DNA from 4 places in the Bradyrhizobium sp. 33ap4 genome. Region 2 is predicted to be linked to each of the others. Evidence: predicted binding sites of a transcription regulator. Region 2 holds the regulator's gene; each other region holds the start of a gene.
The links. The regulator LexA, encoded in region 2, represses DNA repair genes until DNA is damaged. The targets are predictions, from matches to a motif close to TGTTCNNNNTGTGTTCNG.

Region 1 (5,099 bases), on a different contig from region 2:
CGCTTGATCAGCGCGCGCTCGCGCCGAAAGCTCGGCCGCGTCACCACGATGACGCGCTTGTCCGGCTTGGCCGGCTCGGCCGGCTTCTTCTTCGACGCGGTCTTTGACGTGCGATTGGACTTGTCCCGAATCATGCGGGGATCGTGATCAAGCCCGGCCCGCGGCGCAACCGGGAACCTGGCGCCCTTCCCCGTTATTCAATCCGCCACCCTAATCGGGATCGGCGCTCTAATCGGGGATTGACACCCGGCGGTCGTCGCGAACCTCAAAGCCCGGCGCGCGCACCACTTCCCAGGCGTGGCCGTCGGGATCGCCGAAATAACCGCAATAGCCGCCATAGCTGGTCGGCTGCGCGGGTTTCAGCAGCCTGGCGCCTTTCGACAGCGCGAACGCCATCACACGATCGACCTCGGCGTCGTCGTTGCAGTTCCAAGCGATCGCGACGCCGCGGAACGCTGAAGGCCGTGGCTGATCCGGCAGCCCGGCATCGGCAGCGAGCAGATGCGACGGGAACAGGCCGAGCACGGTGCCGCCGGTCTCGAAGAAGGCGACCTCCTCGCCGGTCGCGCGCATCTTCCTGGAGAAGCCGAGCGATTCATAAAAGCCGATGCTGGCGCGCATGTCGCTGACGCCCAGCGTGAGGACGGTGAAGCGTGCGGTCGCGGCGTTACTCATGTTTACCTTTCCCGTCGTTGCGAGCGAAGCGACGCAATCCATTGTTCCACATATTCGGATGCATGGATTGCTTCGTCGCTTCGCTCCTCGCAATGACGATCATCACTTTGCTGGCACCTAAAACAAGCTCAGCTGCTGCCCGCTGCGCTTCGGCTTGGCGAAGTGATCGGTGGTCAGCTTGGTCCGCCGCTTGTTGAGGCCGAGCTTTTCGCAGGCGATCTCGAAGCGGCGGCCGATCATCCAGGCCATCGGGCCGGTGCCCTTCATCCGCGTGCCCCATTGCGAGTCGTAGTCGCGGCCACCGCGCATGTCGCGGATCAGCGTGAAGACGTGACGGTAGCGATCGGGATAGTTGGCCATCAGCCATTCGCGGAACAGATCGCGCACCTCGAGCGGCAGCCGCAGCAGCACATAGCTCGCCTCCCTGGCGCCGGCATGTGCGGCGGCATCGAGGATGCGCTCGATCTCGGAATCGTTCAGCGCCGGGATCACGGGTGCGACCATCACCGTGGTCGGGATGCCGGCATCCGTGAGCCGCTTGATCGCCTCGAGCCGCTTCGGCGGGGTCGAGGCGCGCGGCTCCATGGTGCGGGCGAGTTTCGGGTCGAGCGTCGTCACCGAGAGCGCGACCTTGGCGAGATTGCGCTTGGCCATACGTGCCAGGATGTCGATGTCGCGGGTGACCAGCGCCGACTTGGTGACGATGCCGACCGGATGGCCGGCGCGCTCCAGCACCTCGAGGATGCCGCGCATGATCTTCCGGTCGCGCTCGATCGGCTGATAGGGATCGGTGTTGGTGCCGATCGCGATCATCCGCGCCTCGTAGTCCGGTGCCGCCAGCTCCCTCTCGAGCAGCGCGGGTGCGTCCGGCTTGGCGAACAGCTTCGATTCGAAGTCCAGCCCCGGCGACAGGCCGAGATAGGCGTGGGTCGGCCGCGCGAAGCAATAGACGCAGCCGTGCTCACAGCCGCGATACGGATTGATCGAGCGGTCGAAGCCGATGTCGGGCGAGTCGTTGCGGGTGATCACCTTGCGCGAGGTGTCGAGCGCCACGCTGGTCGCAAATGGCGGCAGGTCCTCGAGGCTCTGCCAGCCGTCGTCGAAGGCAACGCGCGCCTCGGCCTCGTAGCGGCCGCTGGCGTTGGACTGCGCGCCGCGGCCGCGCCGCCGCTCGCGCTCGATCGCGACCGCAAGCTCGGGAAAAGGGGAAGGTGCACCCGCCGGGTTATCGGAGGGCGCCGTTACCGGCGGGTGCTTGAGGGCATGAGAGGATGCTCGGCTCATGCTTTGAAGCTAACACAGCACGAGAACAAATCAAGAACATGAACGGAGAAATTCCACAAAACCTTGCTACAAAATTCTGCAGGCGAACAGGCTGCTTTGAATATGACAAGGTGATAACACGGCCGGAGTTTCTCCACCGTTTGAGCCATCGAAGCCTCAAAATCATGCTGAGCGTGATCATTCCAACCGACGGCGTCGAGCGCACCGCGGTCGTAACATTGGCGGCGCTGGTGCCGGGCGCGGCCGCGGGCGTCATCCGCGAAGTGCTGCTGGTCGACCGCAGCCACAGCGATGTGATGGAGCGCGTCGCCGACGTCGCCGGCTGCCGCTTCCTGCGCTTCGAGGGCACGCGCGCCGCCGCGCTTGCGGCAGGCGCGCGGCAGGCGCGGTCGCCCTGGCTGATGTTCCTGCATCCGGGCGCCGTGCTCGATGCCGGCTGGATCGAGGAAACCACCCAGTTCATCCAGATGGTGGCGGCCAGCGGCAAGGACCGCGCCGGCATCTTCCGCTACGCCCGCGCACCCTACACCGACCCGGGCCTGCGCGACGGCCTCAAATTCGTTGCCCGGATGATCACCGGACCCTCGGCCGAACAGGGCCTTTTGATCGCGCGCGAGCATTACGAGCGGATCGGCGGCTACCGGCCCGATGCCCGCCGCTCCGAGGCGCGCCTGCTGCGCCGGCTCGGCCGTTCCTCCCGCACCATGCTGCGGAGCCGGATCATGGTGGCCTGAACAAAGCGCTTGCGGATTATTTGATTCCGTCAAATAGTATGCTTGATGAAATCAAACTTCCATGACACCACGCTCGAGAGCCAGGTCGCCGCGGTCCGCGGCTTCAGCCGGTTCTATACCCGCAAGCTCGGCATCATCGAGCCGAAGCTGTTGCACTCACCATTCACGCTGCAGGAAGCGCGGATCATCTACGAGCTCGCGCACCGCGAAAATTGCACCGCAACCGATCTGGTGCGCGATCTCGACCTCGATGCCGGCTTCGTCAGCCGCACGCTGGCGGCGCTGCAAAGGCGCCAGATCGTGACGCGGAAGCCATCGAAGGCCGACAAGCGCGTCAACGAGGTGGCCCTCACCGCCAAGGGCCGCACTGCTGCCGCCGATCTCGACTGCCGCTCGCGCAGCGAGGTCGGGACGCTATTGAAGCAGATGGACGGCGACCGTCGCGCCGCGGTGGTGCGCGCCATGGGCACGATCGAGCAATCGCTGGAGCCGCCGGCCGAGAAACCGGTCGGCTTCCTGCTGCGCAGCCATCGCGTCGGCGACATGGGTTGGGTCGTCTCGCGGCAGGGACAAGCCTACGCGGAGGAGTATGGCTGGGACATTAGCTACGAGGCATTGGTGGCCGAGATCTGCGCGCAGTTTCTGCGATCGTTCGATCCGGCGCGCGAGCATTGCTGGATCGCGGAGGTCGACGGCGAGCCGGTCGGCTCGGTCTTCCTGGTCGACGGCGGCGACGGGGTCGCCAAGCTGCGCCTGCTGCTGGTGGAAGAAAAGGCGCGCGGGCTCGGCGTCGGCCGCGCACTGGTCGAGCAATGCATCCGCGCCGCGCGCGAGAAGGGTTACAAGAAGATGACGCTGTGGACCCAGAGCATCCTGGTCGCCGCGCGCGGCATCTACGCCCGTGCCGGCTTCGAGCGGGTCAAGGAAGAAAAGCACCACAGCTTTGGCGTCGACCTAGTCGGCGAGACCTGGGAGCTGGAGTTGTAGGGCTCTTTACCTCTCTTTACCCTCCGGCGTCATTCCGGGGCGATGCGCAGCATCGAACCCGGCATCTCGCGCCACAATCTCTGGATTCCGGGTTCGCGCTTCGCACGCCCCGGAATGAGGGAGGCTAAGCGCTCGCGCCTTTCGCCTTCGGGCGGCGCAGATGTTCATCCAGCCGCGGCATGATCTCGACGAAATTGCAGGGGCGCGTGCGGTAGTCGAGTTGCGCCGCCAAAATGCCGTCCCAGCCGTCGCGGCAGGCGCCGGGCGAGCCGGGCAGGCAGAAGACGAAGGTCGCGCCCGCAACGCCAGCGGTGGCGCGGCTCTGGACAGTCGACGCCCCGATCTTGGCGTGGCTCAGCATGTGGAAGGCGATCGAAAAGCCGTCCATCCGCTTCTCGAACAATGGCTCGACCGCCTCCGGCGTCACGTCGCGGCCGGTGAAGCCGGTGCCGCCGGTGGTGATGACGGCATCGACAGCGGGATCGGCGATCCAGCGCCGGATCACGGCTCTGATCGCCTCGACATCGTCGGTGACGATCTCGCGCGCCGCGAGCTTGTGGCCGGCCGCGGTGAGACGGTCGGCCAGCGTGGTGCCCGACTTGTCATCCGCCAGCGAGCGGGTGTCGGAAATCGTCAGTACCGCGATATTGAGCGGGATGAATGATTTGGATTCGTCGAGTGAGGACATTTGCACCTCTTTCCATCCCGCTGACGACATCCTGAGGTGCTCGCCTCGCGGTGCACTTGCATCACTGGGCGAGCACCTCAGGATGGGCCACGGGCTCCGTCATCCTTCGAGGCTCGCCAACAGGCGAACATATCCCGAGTGAGCGCGTTCGCGCTCATCCGGGGATGACGCTACCGGCACACGGCTACAAGCTACCGCCGAACGTGTTGCAGGCCTGCACGGTGCCCTGCTGGTAGCCCCTCATGAACCACTCCTTGCGCTGCGCGGCGGAGCCGTGGGTGAAGGAATCAGGCACCACCCTGCCCGTCGCCTGCCGCTGCAGCGTGTCGTCGCCGATCGCGTTCGCGGTGGTCAGCGCGGCGTCGATGTCGCCGGCCTCGAGGAAGCCCGGCCGCTTCTTCTCCTCGCGGTTGACCCAGACGCCGGAAAGGCAATCGGCCTGCAGCTCGACCTTGACCTGCAGCGCGTTGGCCTCGGCCTTGCTGCCGGCCTGCTGCTGCAGCCGATTCACGCGCGGAATGATGCCGAGCAGGTTCTGGATGTGATGGCCGGCCTCATGCGCGATGATATAGGCCGCGGTGAACTTGCAGGCGTTGCCCGAGCAGCCGCGGAAGCGCGTCTCGACCTCGCGGAAGAAGCCGGTGTCGAGGAAGATGGTCTTGTCCGGCGGGCAGTAGAACGGTCCCATCGCCGACTGCGCCATGCCGCAGCGGCCGCCATTCGTGGCATTG
Region 2 (5,099 bases):
GGTCGCGGCCACCGCCGCAATCCTGCTCTGCCTGCTGGCGCTGCTGCTGCGGCGGCGCAGCGTGTTTCCCGTCATCGTGATGCTGGCCGCGGTCGCCGCGGGCTTTGCGACGGCGACCTGGAAGACGGCGCGCGTCGCTCACACGGTGCTGGCGCGGCCGATGTTCTCGGTGGCGCTGACCGGCTTCGTCGAGACGCGCGACATCCGCGAGAAGACCGATCGTTTCGTGCTGCGTGTGGTTTCGATGGAGAGCCCGCGCGACATGACGAAGCTCGATCGGGTCCGGCTCTCGGTGAAGAAGGGCACCGCGCCCGATGTCGGCAGCTTCGTTGAATTGAAGGCACGGCTGATGCCGCCGCTCGGGCCACAGCGCCCGGGCTCCTATGATTTCGGCCGCGACCTGTATTTCCAGGGCATCGGCGCCTCCGGCTTCGTGATGGGCGCCGTCAAGACCAGGGAGCCGCCTGCGACCGGCGGCTTTGCGCTGCGCTACGCCGCCTTCATGCAGGGCCTGCGCGACACCATCGACGCGCGGATTCGCACCACGCTCGACGGCGACCAGCGCGCGATCGCGACCGCCTTGCTCACCGGCCGGCGCGATGCGATCTCGTCGCCGGTCAACGATGCGATGTTCATCTCGGGACTCGGCCACGTGCTGTCGATCTCCGGCTACCACATGGCCGTGGTCGCCGGCGTCGTGTTTTTCGCGGTGCGCGCGCTGCTCGCGCTGTTTCCGGCGCTGACGGCGGCGCATCCGATCAAGAAATGGGCGGCGGCGGCCGCGCTGGTCGCCGCCGCATTCTATCTTCTGCTGTCGGGCGCGGAGGTCGCGACCCAGCGGTCATTCTTCATGACCGCCGTGGTGCTGCTCGCCGTGATCGTCGACCGCCGGGCCATCACCTTTCGCACGCTGGCGGTGGCAGCGCTGATCGTGCTCGCGATCGCGCCGGAGGCGCTGGTGCATTCCAGTTTCCAGATGTCGTTCGCCGCGACGCTCGGGCTGGTGGCGCTGGTGCAGATCGGGCTGCCGAACCTGCTGGCGTCGCCCGACCATTCGGCGACCGCGCGCGTCGCGCTGTGGGGCGGGCGCGAGCTCACGATGCTGATGCTGGCCTCGCTGGTGGCGGGGCTGGGGACGACGCCCTATGCCGCATTCCATTTCCACCGCGTGACGCCCTACGGGCTGCTCGCCAACCTCGCGGCGATGCCGGTGGTCTCGGCGGTCGTGATGCCGGCCGGCCTGCTGGGGCTCGTCGCCATGCCGTTCGGCTTCGACGGCGTGTTCTGGGCGATCATGGGTCTTGGCATCGACTGGATGATCCTGGTGACGCAATGGGGCGCCGCACTCCCGGGCGCGGTCGGCCGCATGGCGGCGTTCGGCATCGGGCCGCTGATCGCAGCGAGCGCCGGCATCATCCTGCTCGGGCTGCTGCGCACGCCGCTGCGCTGGTCAGGTGCGGTGCTGCTGCTGGTGGCCTCGGTCTGGGCGCTCAGGGTGCCGCAGCCGGACGTGCTGATCTCGGGCGACGGCCGCAATGTCGCGGTGCGTGGCGGTGATGGACGGCTGCATCTAATGCACAGCGCCAAGGATGCATTTTTGGTCAAGGAGTGGCTGGCGGCGGACGCCGACGCGCGCACCGCCACCGATGCGTCGCTCGGCGAGGGCGTCTCCTGCGATGCCAGCGGCTGCGTGACCCAGGGACCCGGCGGCGCCTTCGTCGCGCTGGCGACCCGGCCGGAGGCCCTAGTGGACGACTGCGAGCGCGCAGGCCTGATCGTGACGGCGCGGCCGGCGCCGCAGGGCTGCGCGGCATCGGTGATCGATGCCGAGCGGCTGCGCCGCCACGGCGCGCTGGTGCTGCGACGGAGCAGGGACGGCTACGTCGTCGATGCGGTCAAGCCCGGCGGGATCGACCGGCCGTGGTCGCCGGCGGTTCCCGGCGACGGCGAGAGCGAGACGACGCTACGCGCCCCCGCGCCGCGGCCTGCGGTGGATGCGACGCCGGCCGAGACCGATCTGCAGGGCGATGATTAGCCGTGGTCCGGCAAGGGCGCGCTCGGCAGCTCGAACAGGCCGAGATGGTATTCGTCGGAGTCGGGGCCGGCGTCGGGCTTCTTGACGAGAGTGAAGGAAGCCTCGGGAAATTGCTCCCAGACTTTCAGGTCGTCGGCCGTTACCGTCAGCCAACCGAACCGGAACATGTAGCGGCCCGGTTCCGTGACGCGTCCAGCCTTTTGCCATGTGACCTTATCGACCACCGCGCACGTCCTCCGTACCCGATGATGCGCCAAGGTGCCGGCCGACGCAAATCTCCTTCTGCGCCCCGGAAGCGGGAGTCCGGGGTCGCCCGAAATTGCTTAGGTCATCCGCCGCCGAACAGCTCATTCCACGGCGACGATGCGCTCAACCCAAAAACAGCGTTGCGAATGCGGAAGGCCGCCGCTCCACAACCTTCGGCTTCTGCTCGACCGGCGGATGCAGCGCCGGCAATTGCAGCACGCTGACGCGCTGTCCCTCGACCAGCTGGGTCACCAGCACATGGCTGCCGTCGGGGAATTCGACCGCATCATGATGCCGATCGGGCACGTCGGGCTCGACTTCGTTGAATACGCCGACGCGATAGTTCAGCGTCTTGGTCCAGATCCAGCGGCTGTCGTAGCGAACGTTCTCGGCGAAAGCGAGCTCGGTGCCCGGCAGCATGCAGACCGCGACAGTGGGGTCATTCTCCGAAGCAAAGCCGCGGGTCGACGTGCCGCGGAACGTCGTCGTGATCAGCGTCTCTCCGACAATGGCGGGGCGCGATGCCACGGCGTGCAGACTATAGTCACACATCGGATGGCTCCTCATTTCGAGGTAGCGACCCGTGCCTCTCCTTGAGGCATTAGGGCCTCTACCAGAGTGGACGATAGCGAACGAGCGTCTGCTCGTTTCTGGGCGATTGTACGACTGGTCCGAGATCGCTCCGATCACAAACACGCGACGCTGCGCGAGAGGTATCGGAGCGCATCGGGCAGGCCGTACGCTACACTATCATGCAAGGAACGATCCGACGTGTTGCTCGTTCCCGGCCGCCGCAAGTATTTGCAATTCAGTATTTGCGATAAAGGCCGATCAGCTTGCCCTGGATGCGGACCCGGTTCGGCGGCAGGATGCGCACTTCATAGGCGGTGTTGGCCGGCTCGAGCGCGATCGATGCGCCGCGGCGGCGGAAGCGCTTCAGGGTCGCTTCCTCCTCGTCGATCAGCGCCACCACGATGTCGCCGGTATTGGCGACGTCGTTGCGCTGGATCAGCGCCATGTCGCCGTCGAGGATGCCGGCATCGACCATCGAGTCGCCGCGTACCTCGAGCGCGTAGTGCTCGCCGGCGCCGAGCATGTCGGGCGGCACGCTGATGGTGTGGCTGCGGGTCTGCAGCGCCTCGATCGGCGTACCGGCGGCGATCCGGCCCATCACGGGGACCGCGACCGGACGGTTGCCGTCGTCCTCGGCAATCGGCGGCGTGCTGGCGCGCCGGCCGAGGGTGCCTTCGATGACGCTGGGCGTGAAGCCGCGGCGACCGTTGCCGCCGCCGGCCGAGAGTTCGGGCAGCTTGATGACCTCGATGGCGCGGGCGCGGTTCGGCAGACGGCGGATGAAGCCTCGCTCCTCCAGCGCAGTGATCAGGCGGTGGATACCGGACTTCGAGCGCAGGTCGAGCGCATCCTTCATCTCGTCGAAGGAGGGCGGTACGCCGGCCTCTTTCAGACGTTCATTGATGAAACGCAGTAGTTCGTACTGTTTGCGCGTGAGCATCTCGAGTATTCCCCCGGTTGATAGCGTCGTTCGATTCCGAGACTCTTCTGGTGGGGCCTGCAGGCCGGGCCTGACCTCAGGAGCATGTGCTCGATGCACCTGCTTCCATGCAGCTTCCCGAATGTAGACACCAGCACTCGAAACAAATCATGAACGGACACTATATGTTCGATATGTGTTCCGCAACCACTTAATTTCCGGTGAACGTGTCGGGCAACGCACAATCGGCGGGGCGCGAAAACCCTATTCGGGCAGTGTCAGGATCTCGCATTCGCTGCCTTCGACGGCCGCCGCCGCGAACGGCGGGCGCACGAGAAGTGCCCGTGCCGCAGCGAGATTCCCGAGCAACGACGAGTCCTGCTGCGTCACCGGCGTTGCGATCAACGTGCCGTCCTCGCGCGCTTCGAGCCGTGCACGCAGATAGTCCTCGCGCTGGTCGTTGGCGGCGAGGTCGCGGCCGAGCAGGGCGCTCGTGCGGCGATGATGAATCACTTTCCGGCCGCTCAGCGCCCGAATCAACGGCACCAGGAACAGGAAGGCGCAGACATAGGACGACACCGGATTGCCGGGCAGGCCGATCACCCTCATCGCGCCGAGCCGGCCATGCATCATCGGCTTGCCGGGCCGCATCGCAATCCGCCAGAACGTCATGTCGACGCCCTCGGCTTCCAGCGACCGCTTGACGAGATCGTGGTCGCCGACCGAGGCGCCGCCTGTCGTGATCAGGACATCGGCACCGGCCTCGCGCGCCCGGCGGATGCCCGCCGTGGTCGCCTCCACCGTGTCGGCGGCAACGCCGAGGTCGACGGTCTCGGCGCCCTCGGCGCGCGCCAGCGCCCGCAGCGCGTAGCCGTTGGAATAGACGATCTGGCCGGGGCCGGGCTGCGAGCCCGGCATCACCAGCTCGTCGCCGGTCGCCAGCACCGCGACCTTCGGGCGGCGGCGCACCGCAAGTCCCGGATAGTTCATGGCGGCCGCCAGCGACAGCGCGCGGTCGGACAGGCGGCTGCCGCCGGCGAGCAGCACCTCGCCCTCACGGAAGTCGACCCCAGCCGGGCGGATGTGCCGCCCGACGCTGGCGGCCTCCGTGATCGTGATGTGGTCGCCGTCGACGGCGGTGTCCTCCTGGATGATCACCGCGTCGGCGCCATTGGGGATCACGCCGCCGGTGAAGATCCGCACCGCCTCGCCGGCGCCGACCGTCCGGTCGAACGGCCGGCCGGCGGCGACTTCGCCGATCACCTTGAGCCGGGCCTTTAGATCAGCCGCATCGGCGGCGCGCACCGCATAGCCGTCCATCGCCGA
Region 3 (5,099 bases), on a different contig from region 2:
TGATATGGCCATAGGCGAGCCGCATGCCGTGCTTCACCGGCACCGCCGGCGACCAGCCGAGCAACCTGACCTGCCCACCATGGGTGTGGCCGGACAGCTGCAACGCGACGCGCGAGGGCACCCGGAGCGCGACGTCGGGCTCATGCGCGAGCAGGATCACCGGCGCGTCGTCTGTGACCTTGGCAAGCGTCGCGTTGAGATCGTCGACGCCGATGCGTGTGACCTGGCGATAGGGCCGCGCCGCCATGAAGGCGAGCTGGTCGCCGAGACCGGCGAGCCAGAACGGACGGCCGTCCTTGGCGAGCCGCACCGCGTCGTTCTCGTAGACCGGAATCCCCGCCCATTCCAGCGCGCGGCGCGCCAGCGGGATGCCGCGCCCCAGGCGCTGTACCGCCTTGTCTTCCCAGTAGTCGTGGTTGCCGAGCACGGCGTGTACGCCGAGCGGCGCCTTCAGGCCCTTCAGCACCGCGGCCCAGTCGGAGGCCGGAATGAAGCGGGTGACGTGGCGCAGCCCGGCGACATAGTCGCCGAGCAGCACGATGATGTCGGGGTTCAGACCGTTCGTCCGCTCGACGATCTCAGCGATGCGATCGAGCGACATCCAGGGATCGCAGGCGTGGATGTCGGCGAGCGCGGCGATCTTGAGCGGAAAATCCGCCGGCCATTGCCGCGGCGACAGATCGTAGCGCGTGAGCGCGAGGCGAACGACCGGCTCGCTCAAGCCATAGGCCGCGGTCGAAGCGCTGGCGGCGGTCAACCCGCCGAACCCGCGCAGAAAATGACGACGTGAAATCATGGACGTGTGATCGGTGATGCCTGGCGCTTGTCGAAAACGCTCTGAGTGATCATAGGCCCTTTGATTGGAGCGAAATTGGGCCGCGTTTGTGCAGACGGCCTGCAGAGATGACGCAATGGTTAGCGCGCAAGGTTACCGGCAAGTGCGATGCGCCGCATCAACACGTCTCTTCACGACTTCGGGAGCGGAGGCCTTTGAGCATGAAGAACCGCCTCGCGCTCTTCCGGATCATGCGTCAATCCTCGTCGCCATTGCCGCCGAACAGGCCGAACTGCGAGGGGTCGCGGTTCGGCTCGGCGAGGCCGAGATGGCGGAAGGCGTGCGAGGTCAGGAGCCGGCCACGCGGAGTACGCTGCAGATAGCCGCACTGGATCAGATAGGGCTCGATGATGTCCTCGATCGCATCGCGCGGCTCCGACAGCGCCGCCGCCATGGTCTCGACGCCGACCGGCCCGCCGCCATAGTTCAACGCGATGGTGGTGAGATAGCGCCGGTCCATCGCGTCTAACCCGACGCTGTCCACCTCGAGCGCGCTCAACGCCCGGTCAGCGATGCCGCGGTCGACGGAATCGGCATCGGCGGCCGAGGCAAAGTCGCGCACCCGGCGCAACAGGCGGCCGGCGATGCGCGGCGTGCCGCGGGCGCGGCGCGCGATCTCGTTGGCGCCGTCGGCCGTCATGCCGATGTTGAGCACGCGGGCACCGCGGGTGACGATCTTCTCGAGCTCTTCCTCGGTGTAGAAGTTGAGCCGGATCGGAATGCCGAAGCGGTCGCGCAACGGATTGGTGAGCAGGCCTGCGCGCGTCGTCGCGCCGACCAGCGTGAACTTCGACAATTCGATCTTGACCGAGCGCGCCGCCGGACCCTCGCCGATGATCAGGTCGAGCTGGAAATCCTCCATCGCGGGATAGAGCACTTCCTCGACCGCTGGGCTGAGGCGATGGATCTCGTCGATGAACAGCACGTCGCGTTCTTCGAGATTGGTCAGCAGCGCCGCGAGATCGCCGGCCTTCGCAATGACAGGGCCGGAGGTGGCACGAAAGCCAACGCCGAGCTCACGCGCGACGATCTGCGCCAGCGTGGTCTTGCCGAGGCCGGGGGGACCGACGAACAGCACGTGATCGAGCGCCTCGCCGCGTTTCTTCGCAGCCTCGATGAAGATCGAGAGATTCTTGCGCGCCTGGGCCTGACCGACGAACTCCGTCAGCGACTGCGGCCGCAGCGCGGTGTCACCGACATCGTCGGAGCGGCGTTCAGGCGAGACCATGCGCGAGGGCGTATTCATGATGCGAGACTAACACGAGATTGTTCTCCCTCTCCCGGCTCTTGCGGGGAGAGGGTTGGGGTGAGGGGCTGCTTCCGCGAGCGCAATGTGTGTCGAGACCTGTACCCCCTCACCCGGATCGCATCTGCGATGCGATCCGACCTCTCCCCGCAAGCGGGGCGAGGTGAAGAACAGAGGCGCTCCAATCCACTGATCACTTCGACAGTTCCTTCAACCCCAGCCGGATCAGCTGCGCGGTCTCGGCCTTCTCACCGGCGCTGCGCGAGGCGGCGGCGATGGCGGCGGCGGCCTGCGGCTGGCCGTAGCCGAGATTGACCAGCGCCGAGATCGCGTCGGTGACAGGACGTGGCGCGCGGTTGTTGTCGATCGCGCCTGACAGTTGCACCACCGCGGGATCGACATCGGCAAAGCCTGGCGCCTTGTCCTTCAATTCGCTGACGATGCGCTCGGCGACCTTCGGCCCGACTCCCGGCGTCCGCGCCACCGCCGCCTTGTCGCGCAGCGCGATGGCGTTGGCGAGATCGGTCGGCGGCAGCGTGCCGAGCACCGCGAGCGCGACCTTGGCGCCGACCCCCTGCACGGTCTGCAGCAGGCGAAACCATTCGCGCTCGTGATCGCTGCGAAAGCCGAACAGTTTGATCTGATCCTCGCGGACATAGGTCTCGATCGAGAGCACGGCGGCGCCGCCTGGCGACGGCAACGCCTGCAACGTGCGGCCCGCGCAGTGCACCTGATAGCCGACGCCGCCGACGTCGAGAATCACGTAATCCTCGCCATAGGAATCGATCAGGCCCTTCAGCTTGCCGATCATAGGCTCGCCACCCTGAGCCGCAGCGCGGTGCTCTGGCGGTGATGGGCGTGGGTGATCGCGACCGCGAGCGCGTCCGCGGCGTCGGCGGACGGCGGCTCGGCTTTCGGCAGCAGGATCTTCAGCATCACCTGGATCTGGTTCTTCTCGGCATGTCCGGCGCCGACCACGGTCTTCTTGACCTGGTTCGGCGCGTATTCGGCGACCGAGATACCGAACATTGCGGGCGCCAGCATGGCGACGCCGCGCGCCTGGCCGAGCTTCAGGGTGGCAACGCCGTCCTTGTTGACGAAGGTCTGCTCGACCGCCGCCTCCGCAGGCTTGTAATCGCCGAGCACGGCGGCCAGCCCCTCATGGATTGCAAGCAGCCGGCTCGCCAGCGGCAGATCGTCCGGCGGCTCGACCGAACCGCAGGCGATATAGACGAGACGATTGCCTTCGGTCTCGATCACCCCCCAGCCGGTGCGGCGGAGACCCGGATCGATACCGATGATGCGGACGGGAGAGCGAATCGGCTGGGATGTCATGGGCTAGTGATACCGCCTGCGCCGGGAGAACGAAACACAAACGGAGCCTCATCCCCTGCCGCGGTCGTCGTACTCGACCCACTTGTCATCCCCGCCTAGTGCGCAATTGCGCACGGGAGCGGGGGATCCAGTACGCCGCGGCTTCTCGGATCAAATGCATGTCTCTGGAATGCTGGGTCGCCCGGTCCAGCCGGGCGACGACAGCAGTGCAAGCGACTAGCCGCCCATCTTCGCGATCAGCGCGTCGGACACCTCGAAATTGGCGAACACGTTCTGGACGTCGTCGTGCTCGTTGAGCAGGTCCATCAGCTTCAGCAGCTTTTCGCCGGTCTCGTCGTCGACCGCGACGGTGTTCTGCGGCTTCCAGGTCAGCGCCGCCTTGCGCGGCTCGCCGAACTTCGCTTCCAGCGCTTTTGCGACTTCGCGGAAGGTGTCCTGCGAGGCGTAGACCTCGTGGCCGCCTTCGCTGGAGACCACGTCGTCGGCGCCGGCCTCGATCGCGGCGTCCAGCATGGCGTCGTCGGAGGCGACCTTGGCGTCGTATTCGATGATGCCGGTGCGGTCGAACATAAAGGCGACCGAGCCGGTTTCGCCGAGATTGCCGCCCGACTTGGTGAAGAAGGAGCGGATATCGGAAGCGGCGCGGTTGCGGTTGTCGGTCAGCGCCTCGACGATGACTGCGACGCCGCCGGGGCCATAGCCCTCGTAGCGGATCTCGTCATAGTTCTCGCCTTCATTGCCGGCGGCCTTCTTGATGGCACGGTCGATATTGTCCTTGGGCATGTTCTCGGCGCGGGCCGCGACCACGGCGGCGCGCAGCCGCGGATTCATCGCCGGGTCCGGGGTGCCGAGCTTGGCCGCCACGGTGATTTCGCGGGCCAGCTTGCCGAAAAGCTTCGACTTCTGGGCATCCTGCCGGCCTTTGCGGTGCATGATGTTCTTGAATTGGGAATGGCCGGCCATGCGACGTCTCTTCGGAGCTTAGGGTCTGAACAGGGATGGAAAACGCGGCCTTATAGGCCCCTCACGGTCAAAATCAAAGGATCGGCGGGGCCCTCCGGCAGAGCAATACTACCGCAAGCCGGAATATGAGGCACTTGTTAACCATGACTTCATGCCCGGGTGCGAGGATCGCCCCGTCCCGCCGCAACTTTCCACAGCCCCCAAAGAGCCCACATGGCGTTCGGTTTGTTTCGAAAGCAAGTGCCGGAGCCGGCTGCGCCGGCCGTCGCGCCGCAGGTTCCAACCGCGGCCGCAACCCTTGAGGTCTCGACCGAGACTGATTCGGCCAAGGATTCCTCCAAGGAGATCCTGGAATTGCTGGAACTCGAGCTCGGCGCGATGATCCGCCAGCTCGAACGCGCCGCGAGCTCGGTCGCCGACGGCGCCGAGGCGACGGCAGCCAAGCTCGCCACGATCCGCACCCGCACCGACGCGCTGACCGGCCGCAGCAGCGATGCGCAGAGCACCGCGACGACGTTCTCGCAAGCCGCCGACCGCTTCACCCACTCCGCCGAGGGCATCGGGGCACAGGTGCGCAGCGCGAGCCAGCTCGCCGACGACGCCGCGGCCGCGGCGCGCGAGGCCACCGCCAATGTCGATCGCCTGCGCGAATCCTCGGCCGCGATCGGCAACGTCGTCAATCTGATCGCACAGATCGCGCGGCAGACCACGCTGCTCGCG
Region 4 (5,099 bases), on a different contig from region 2:
TGGCATATTTGGGTCACATGGCGGATAGGAAGAGCCGAGCAACGGAGGGCGGAAGCAGCAAACGCTAAGTAAATCGTAAAACTCGATTACGGTTAGCGACGATGGGATTTGCGAAGGAATTCGCGCCGTTGGCACGTGACAGCGTCAAGACTTACGGTGGGCGCTACCTCGCGGGCGGAAACGGGATTTCGATCAACGGCGAACCGCCGAAGGGGCGGCGCGTCGTCCTCGTCCAGTGGGACAGCATCGATCAACTCATGGAATGGCGCCGCTCCCCGGAATGCATGCGGGCCCGCGCCGTCGGTGAGAAGTACGGCGCGTTCCGCATCATCATCACGATCGAGGGCGCGCCCTAGTAGTAGGCTGATAAATGGCCGGCCAATGCAGCAGGGCATGTCGAGGACCGCGCCGACCCTTGATCGAATATTGCGTAATCTGCTGCGGAGCATGGTCCACTGTTGGCAGCACAAGGCAGAGATCCGACCAGCATCGAGCATCGTCTTAGCGGGGAGAGGGTTCTACTTTTTTGCCCGGTGGAACCGCGTTGTGCCGATGCGTTCTCCAACGCACGCTATAGCCGCCGATCGTTATAGCCAGCCGCGCTCGCCAAATGCGGCAAGATCAACTCCTGGCGGGGCATACCATCCGCCCGAGCCATAGCGGGCGCCAAGTTTCAGAGCGACATCCTTGTTGCCATAAGGAATCCGTAGCGGCGTCCCCTTTACGGACTTGGCCTGTTCGATCGCCAATGCGGCGGCCGCAGCAGTAGCTTTGCGAGTCCGGGATATCTTCTTCGACGCCATCGATCCGGGCGCAATTGATTTTGTCGACTTGTAGGCGGTCTTGCGACGGTGTTTCCGCCGCTTCGTGTCCCGGTTCGATGCAATCCATACGGACATAGCGGCCGAATTGGCCTTGGCCTCGTCCGGAATGACAACACCTTTCTCCTGTGCAATTTTTTTAGCGTACATTAATTGCGCCGGGCTAACCGCCTTGGGTTCATGCGTCCCAGGCGTTTCACTGTTGGCTTTCTTCGGCGCGTGTTCGCTGAGGAATTTGCGGCAGATCGATATTGATGTCTTGTAGCCGGGCGGAGGCTTGATGCCCTTCTGCCGGATGATGCCGTCGGCAAAGCGCTTCATTGCAGGCGTAGGCGGATACGCCGCAACGCCGTCGCCGACCGCAACACCCAACGAGGGTAGCCCTCCGGCCGCCGCACCCTCCTTCAACTTGCCGATGATGCGCTGGGCGACATCGCACACGGCATCGATGGCACCAACCATCTCCTGCTTGCCCACAACGACATCGTCCAGCAAACACTCCAATTGCGCGGTTAGACCGGGGTCGACAAGCGCCGGGTCGGCCTGTCTCAAAACCTCGAACAGTGAGAGGCCGATCTCGGTCGGCACGATGTGCTTCCCCTGGGTGATCAGAAGGCTCTGTTTCTTGAGCCCACCGATGATCTCTGCTCGGGTCGCCGGCGTGCCGATACCCTTGGCTTCCTTCAGGCGTTCCCGAAGAACCTCGTCGTCGATGAAGCGCCAGGCGTTTTGCATCGCATCGATCAGAGTGCCTTCGTTGTAACGCGAAGGTGGCCGGGTCTCCTTGTCCTCAATTTTTGGATCCTGCAGTTGTGCGGTCTCCCCGTTACGCAGCGCCGGAAGCAATTGTGCTTCGTCGCCTTTTTCGTCGGCGGGCTGCCAGTCCGGGAATGCCGCGCGCCAGCCGAGTTCGATGGGCTGGCGGCCGGAGGCCCGGAATTCGAAGCCGCGCACGTCAAGAAACGCGGTTGTCTGCCGATAATGAAAATCGGGCATCAACGCGGCCAGATAGGCCCGCGAGATGACGTCAAACAGGTTCTTCTCATCGGACGACAAACGGGGCCAGACCTCGCGCACCTTGTCGATCGTGTTGACGTTGGGAATGACAGCGTGATGGCTCGCGCCCTCCAGTCCCTTATCGTAGAAACTGCCGCCAGCACCCTTGCGGATCATCGGCGGCTCAGGCACGGGGATTACGCTGAACGATTGGCCTACCTGCAGTCCGGCCACGATCTTCGGCACGTCCGATATCAAGCTCTGCGGCAGGTAGCGTACCTCCGCACGTGGATAGGTGATGATCTTCTTGCCCTGACCGTCATAGAGTTGCTGCGCCACCTCGAGCGTTTTGTTGGCCGGCCAGCCGAAGCGCGAGCCACATAGTTTCTGCAGCGACGGCAAATCGTGCAGCTTGGGCGGGCCCTGCCGCTTGTCTTCGACGCGCACGGCAAGCGCCCCCTCGAAGCCCCGAGCCGCATTGACGACATCCTGCGCAACCTCGCGCCGGACAATCCGCTCCTGCGGCGCGTGGCGCACCTGGAATTGCCCTCCGGCAACCTTTGCGGTCGCAACAACCTCAAAATAGGCAATTGGCACGAAGTTACGGATTTCCAGTTCGCGCTTGCAGACAATCGCCAACGTCGGCGTCTTCACGCGACCAACCCCGATCACCCGCCGAGCGCCTTGACCCAGGATGACGGTCGCGGTGCGGGTGAGCGACAGGTTATAGATCTGGTCCGCCTGCCGGCGCGCGACGGCCGCGGCGTAAAGCCTGGCATATTCGGCATTGGGTTTTGCCCGGTCGAAAGCGTCACGGATGGTCTGCGCGTCCTGCGCAGTGAACAGCACCCGCAGGACGCGGCCGCGGTAACTGTAATGCTCGAGAATTTCCTGACCGATAAGCTGACCTTCCCGGTCGCAGTCTGTGGCGAGCCAAACCTGCTTGGCGGTCCGCAGGGCTTCGCGAATGGCTTTGAGCTTGGCGGCTTTATTGCCGCCCTCTGCCGCCCGCGTACCGTAAAGACCTTCCGGCCGAAGCAGGGTCGGTGACCAGCGCTTCCATTCCGGCACCACATCTTCCGGTTCGAGCAGGTCGAACAAATGACCCTCGGCCGGGAGAACGTTTCCGTAGCGAGAACCAACGGCTGCGCGGACGTCTTTCGCCTGGCTTGATTTCTCCGTGATGACGATTTGGTCAGCCATGATGCGCTTTTTGGTCAGGATACGTGTCGGAACATATAGTGAACAGAGCTACCTCGCAAGCCGCCTTTGGCAACTCTACCTTTCCACCCTGTCTATAGGCACAATGAGGTGGCGGGCGCGAACGCATCTGCCACAGCCGCATGCTATTCGTCCGGGCTTATCCGAACTGTATCCGGCTGAATTTCTCTCAAGAGCATGCCGCAGCGGTGGCTGCGGGACGGCGCATCGTCGAGATGACGCATCGGTATCAGAAGTGAGGCGCGGTATTACTGTCGAGCTGCTGCGCCAACGCCTTGCGGTCGCCCCAGAGAGCGGGCAGGCGGTCTTTCGGGCCATTTGCCGGCTATCAAACCGCAGATAGCTAGGCGCGCTGCAAATAGCCCCACGTGTCGTCCGAAAGGTAGCCTGCCATACAGGCTGTGGTGGCGCGGGCGGCTCGATGCCGGTTCGCCGTATTTGCATTGATGCATCGATGAAGGTGCCGGCGGGCACGGCCCGCCATTCCAAGAACCCAACATTGATCGCGTTCTCAACGTCTGGATGCGGATTTGGAATTGGTTTCGAGCTTCTTAACCAAAGCCGGCGATCCACTCGCAAGGTCTTGCCAACCATTCTCGCTTTCCACTCTGGCCGCTAACGGATCGAAAATCGTTCTGCTGCTAATTCGCGCCCGGGAGGGAATCGGGAGATCCAGACATGACCGGGTTGGCCGTTATGGAAGACGTGCGCCGCTACCGCGCAATAGCATCGTTGTGCCGCCAGGCCGCGGCATTCCGGCCGAATCAACGATGCTCATTGCTGACGCAGGCGGACGAATGGGAGCGCCGAGCAGTTGCAGAGCTCGAAGGGTATTTCAACGCTTTAGACCTTCCGGCACGAACCATTCGGCCTGCCGGCGGCGCACGGTCTGCGGTGCCGCTGGATCTGTGAACAGCGTGCCGCACTGGCATGGCCGGATCGGCCATGCGGTGACATTTGGCAAAGCTGGAAGCCGCAATTGCCGATGAAATTCAGCGCCACATCGCAGGCGCATGCAGAGCGTTGTGACCCGCTGCCTTCAAATCATCTATCGAGAGCTATCCGCTTGCGGCGGCTTCGAGGATCTTGGAGGCAACGTGCGCTCTTTCGCCGGTTTCGTACACGGAAATATTCTCGCACACTTCCTCAACCGCCGCCTAGTGATCTCCGACGCCGCGATGATGGCCCGGCGCTGGCAGTCTCAAAAGGACTTGCCAATCACTGCAACGTAGACACTAACAACCCGACACACGCAATGAGGGTTGCGGTGCTCAGGGTCGCCACGACAAGGGCTTGCTCAGCGCGGGCTTGCAGATCGTCGTCGTCCATTCCCGTCAACTCCATCTGGAGTACTCGCTCAAGCAGCAAAGATGAAGCGTGTACCCGTGTAGGAGCGCAGAAGCTTGTTCGGAATCTCGGCCTTGGCTATCTCATAGAACGGCTCGCCAGTGCAGTGCAGTGGAATGACGTAGTCGATGTCCATACCCTTGAGCGCTGCGATCGTGTCGCGCACATAGACTTCCTTATAGGGCGCGAGGTGGAAGCCGCCGATCACCGCATGAACCTTGTTGACGGCCGAAGCCGCTTGAGCCTGTTTGATTGCGTTGATCACCCCGCGATGGCTGCAGGAGGTCAACACGATCAACCCGCGGCCTATTAGATTGAACGCGATGGCGATCTCATGCCGGAACTGGTCCGGGATGACCGCTTTCGTCCGTTCGTCCTCCGGAAGCTGGTCGGCATAGCATCCAATGCCGTGGTCCACGCCGATCTTCATGGCGCTGGGGGACAGCAGCTTCTCAAAGCTCGTCTGGCCGATGTGCCCCGTGGTGAAGCCGTGATCGGCAACCAGTGCCGGTCCGTCTGCATAGGCCACCGCCAAATTGGCCGCCTCCAGCGCTTTGCGATCCAGGGCTCCGAAGTCGCCGCGCACCGGCGGCGCCGTCCATTCACGCGAGCAGAATGCCTCCTCGCCGCCGATGTAAATCGGTAGCCCGGCTTTGAGCTTGCCGCTGTTTTGCTTCAGGAAGCCGGCGAGACCGCCAAAATGATCGTAGTGAC

Region 1: a site for LexA is predicted at 1,981-1,998, ahead of Q2M23_RS12365 (PA0069 family radical SAM protein). Genes of this name have one in related genera too.
Region 3: a site for LexA is predicted at 3,442-3,459, ahead of ruvC (crossover junction endodeoxyribonuclease RuvC). Genes of this name have one in related genera too.
Region 4: a site for LexA is predicted at 3,048-3,065, ahead of Q2M23_RS32190 (type IA DNA topoisomerase). Genes of this name have one in related genera too.

Annotation. Positions count from the first base shown of each region.
Region 1 covers NZ_JAUMTJ010000013.1:101,024-106,122, forward strand. Annotated here, with positions in the region: gene Q2M23_RS12355 (ribonuclease HII) at 1-134, opposite strand, end outside; gene Q2M23_RS12360 (VOC family protein) at 229-675, opposite strand; gene Q2M23_RS12365 (PA0069 family radical SAM protein) at 793-1,959, opposite strand; gene Q2M23_RS12370 (glycosyl transferase) at 2,124-2,693, shown strand; gene Q2M23_RS12375 (helix-turn-helix domain-containing GNAT family N-acetyltransferase) at 2,739-3,680, shown strand; gene moaB (molybdenum cofactor biosynthesis protein B) at 3,805-4,368, opposite strand; gene Q2M23_RS12385 (neutral zinc metallopeptidase) at 4,553-5,099, opposite strand, start outside.
Region 2 covers NZ_JAUMTJ010000003.1:93,305-98,403, forward strand. Annotated here, with positions in the region: partial or broken gene Q2M23_RS03335 (ComEC/Rec2 family competence protein) at 1-2,035, shown strand, start outside; gene Q2M23_RS03340 (hypothetical protein) at 2,032-2,259, opposite strand; gene Q2M23_RS03345 (hypothetical protein) at 2,405-2,833, opposite strand; gene lexA (transcriptional repressor LexA) at 3,090-3,794, opposite strand; gene glp (gephyrin-like molybdotransferase Glp) at 4,038-5,099, opposite strand, start outside.
Region 3 covers NZ_JAUMTJ010000022.1:112,055-117,153, reverse strand. Annotated here, with positions in the region: gene Q2M23_RS18885 (metallophosphoesterase) at 1-796, opposite strand, end outside; gene ruvB (Holliday junction branch migration DNA helicase RuvB) at 1,032-2,081, opposite strand; gene ruvA (Holliday junction branch migration protein RuvA) at 2,275-2,892, opposite strand; gene ruvC (crossover junction endodeoxyribonuclease RuvC) at 2,889-3,416, opposite strand; gene Q2M23_RS18865 (YebC/PmpR family DNA-binding transcriptional regulator) at 3,633-4,379, opposite strand; gene Q2M23_RS18860 (methyl-accepting chemotaxis protein) at 4,593-5,099, shown strand, end outside.
Region 4 covers NZ_JAUMTJ010000052.1:41,839-46,937, forward strand. Annotated here, with positions in the region: gene Q2M23_RS32180 (cytochrome c) at 1-68, shown strand, start outside; gene Q2M23_RS32185 (DUF1330 domain-containing protein) at 102-356, shown strand; gene Q2M23_RS32190 (type IA DNA topoisomerase) at 588-3,020, opposite strand; gene Q2M23_RS32195 (hypothetical protein) at 3,717-3,950, shown strand; gene Q2M23_RS32200 (MBL fold metallo-hydrolase) at 4,396-5,099, opposite strand, start outside.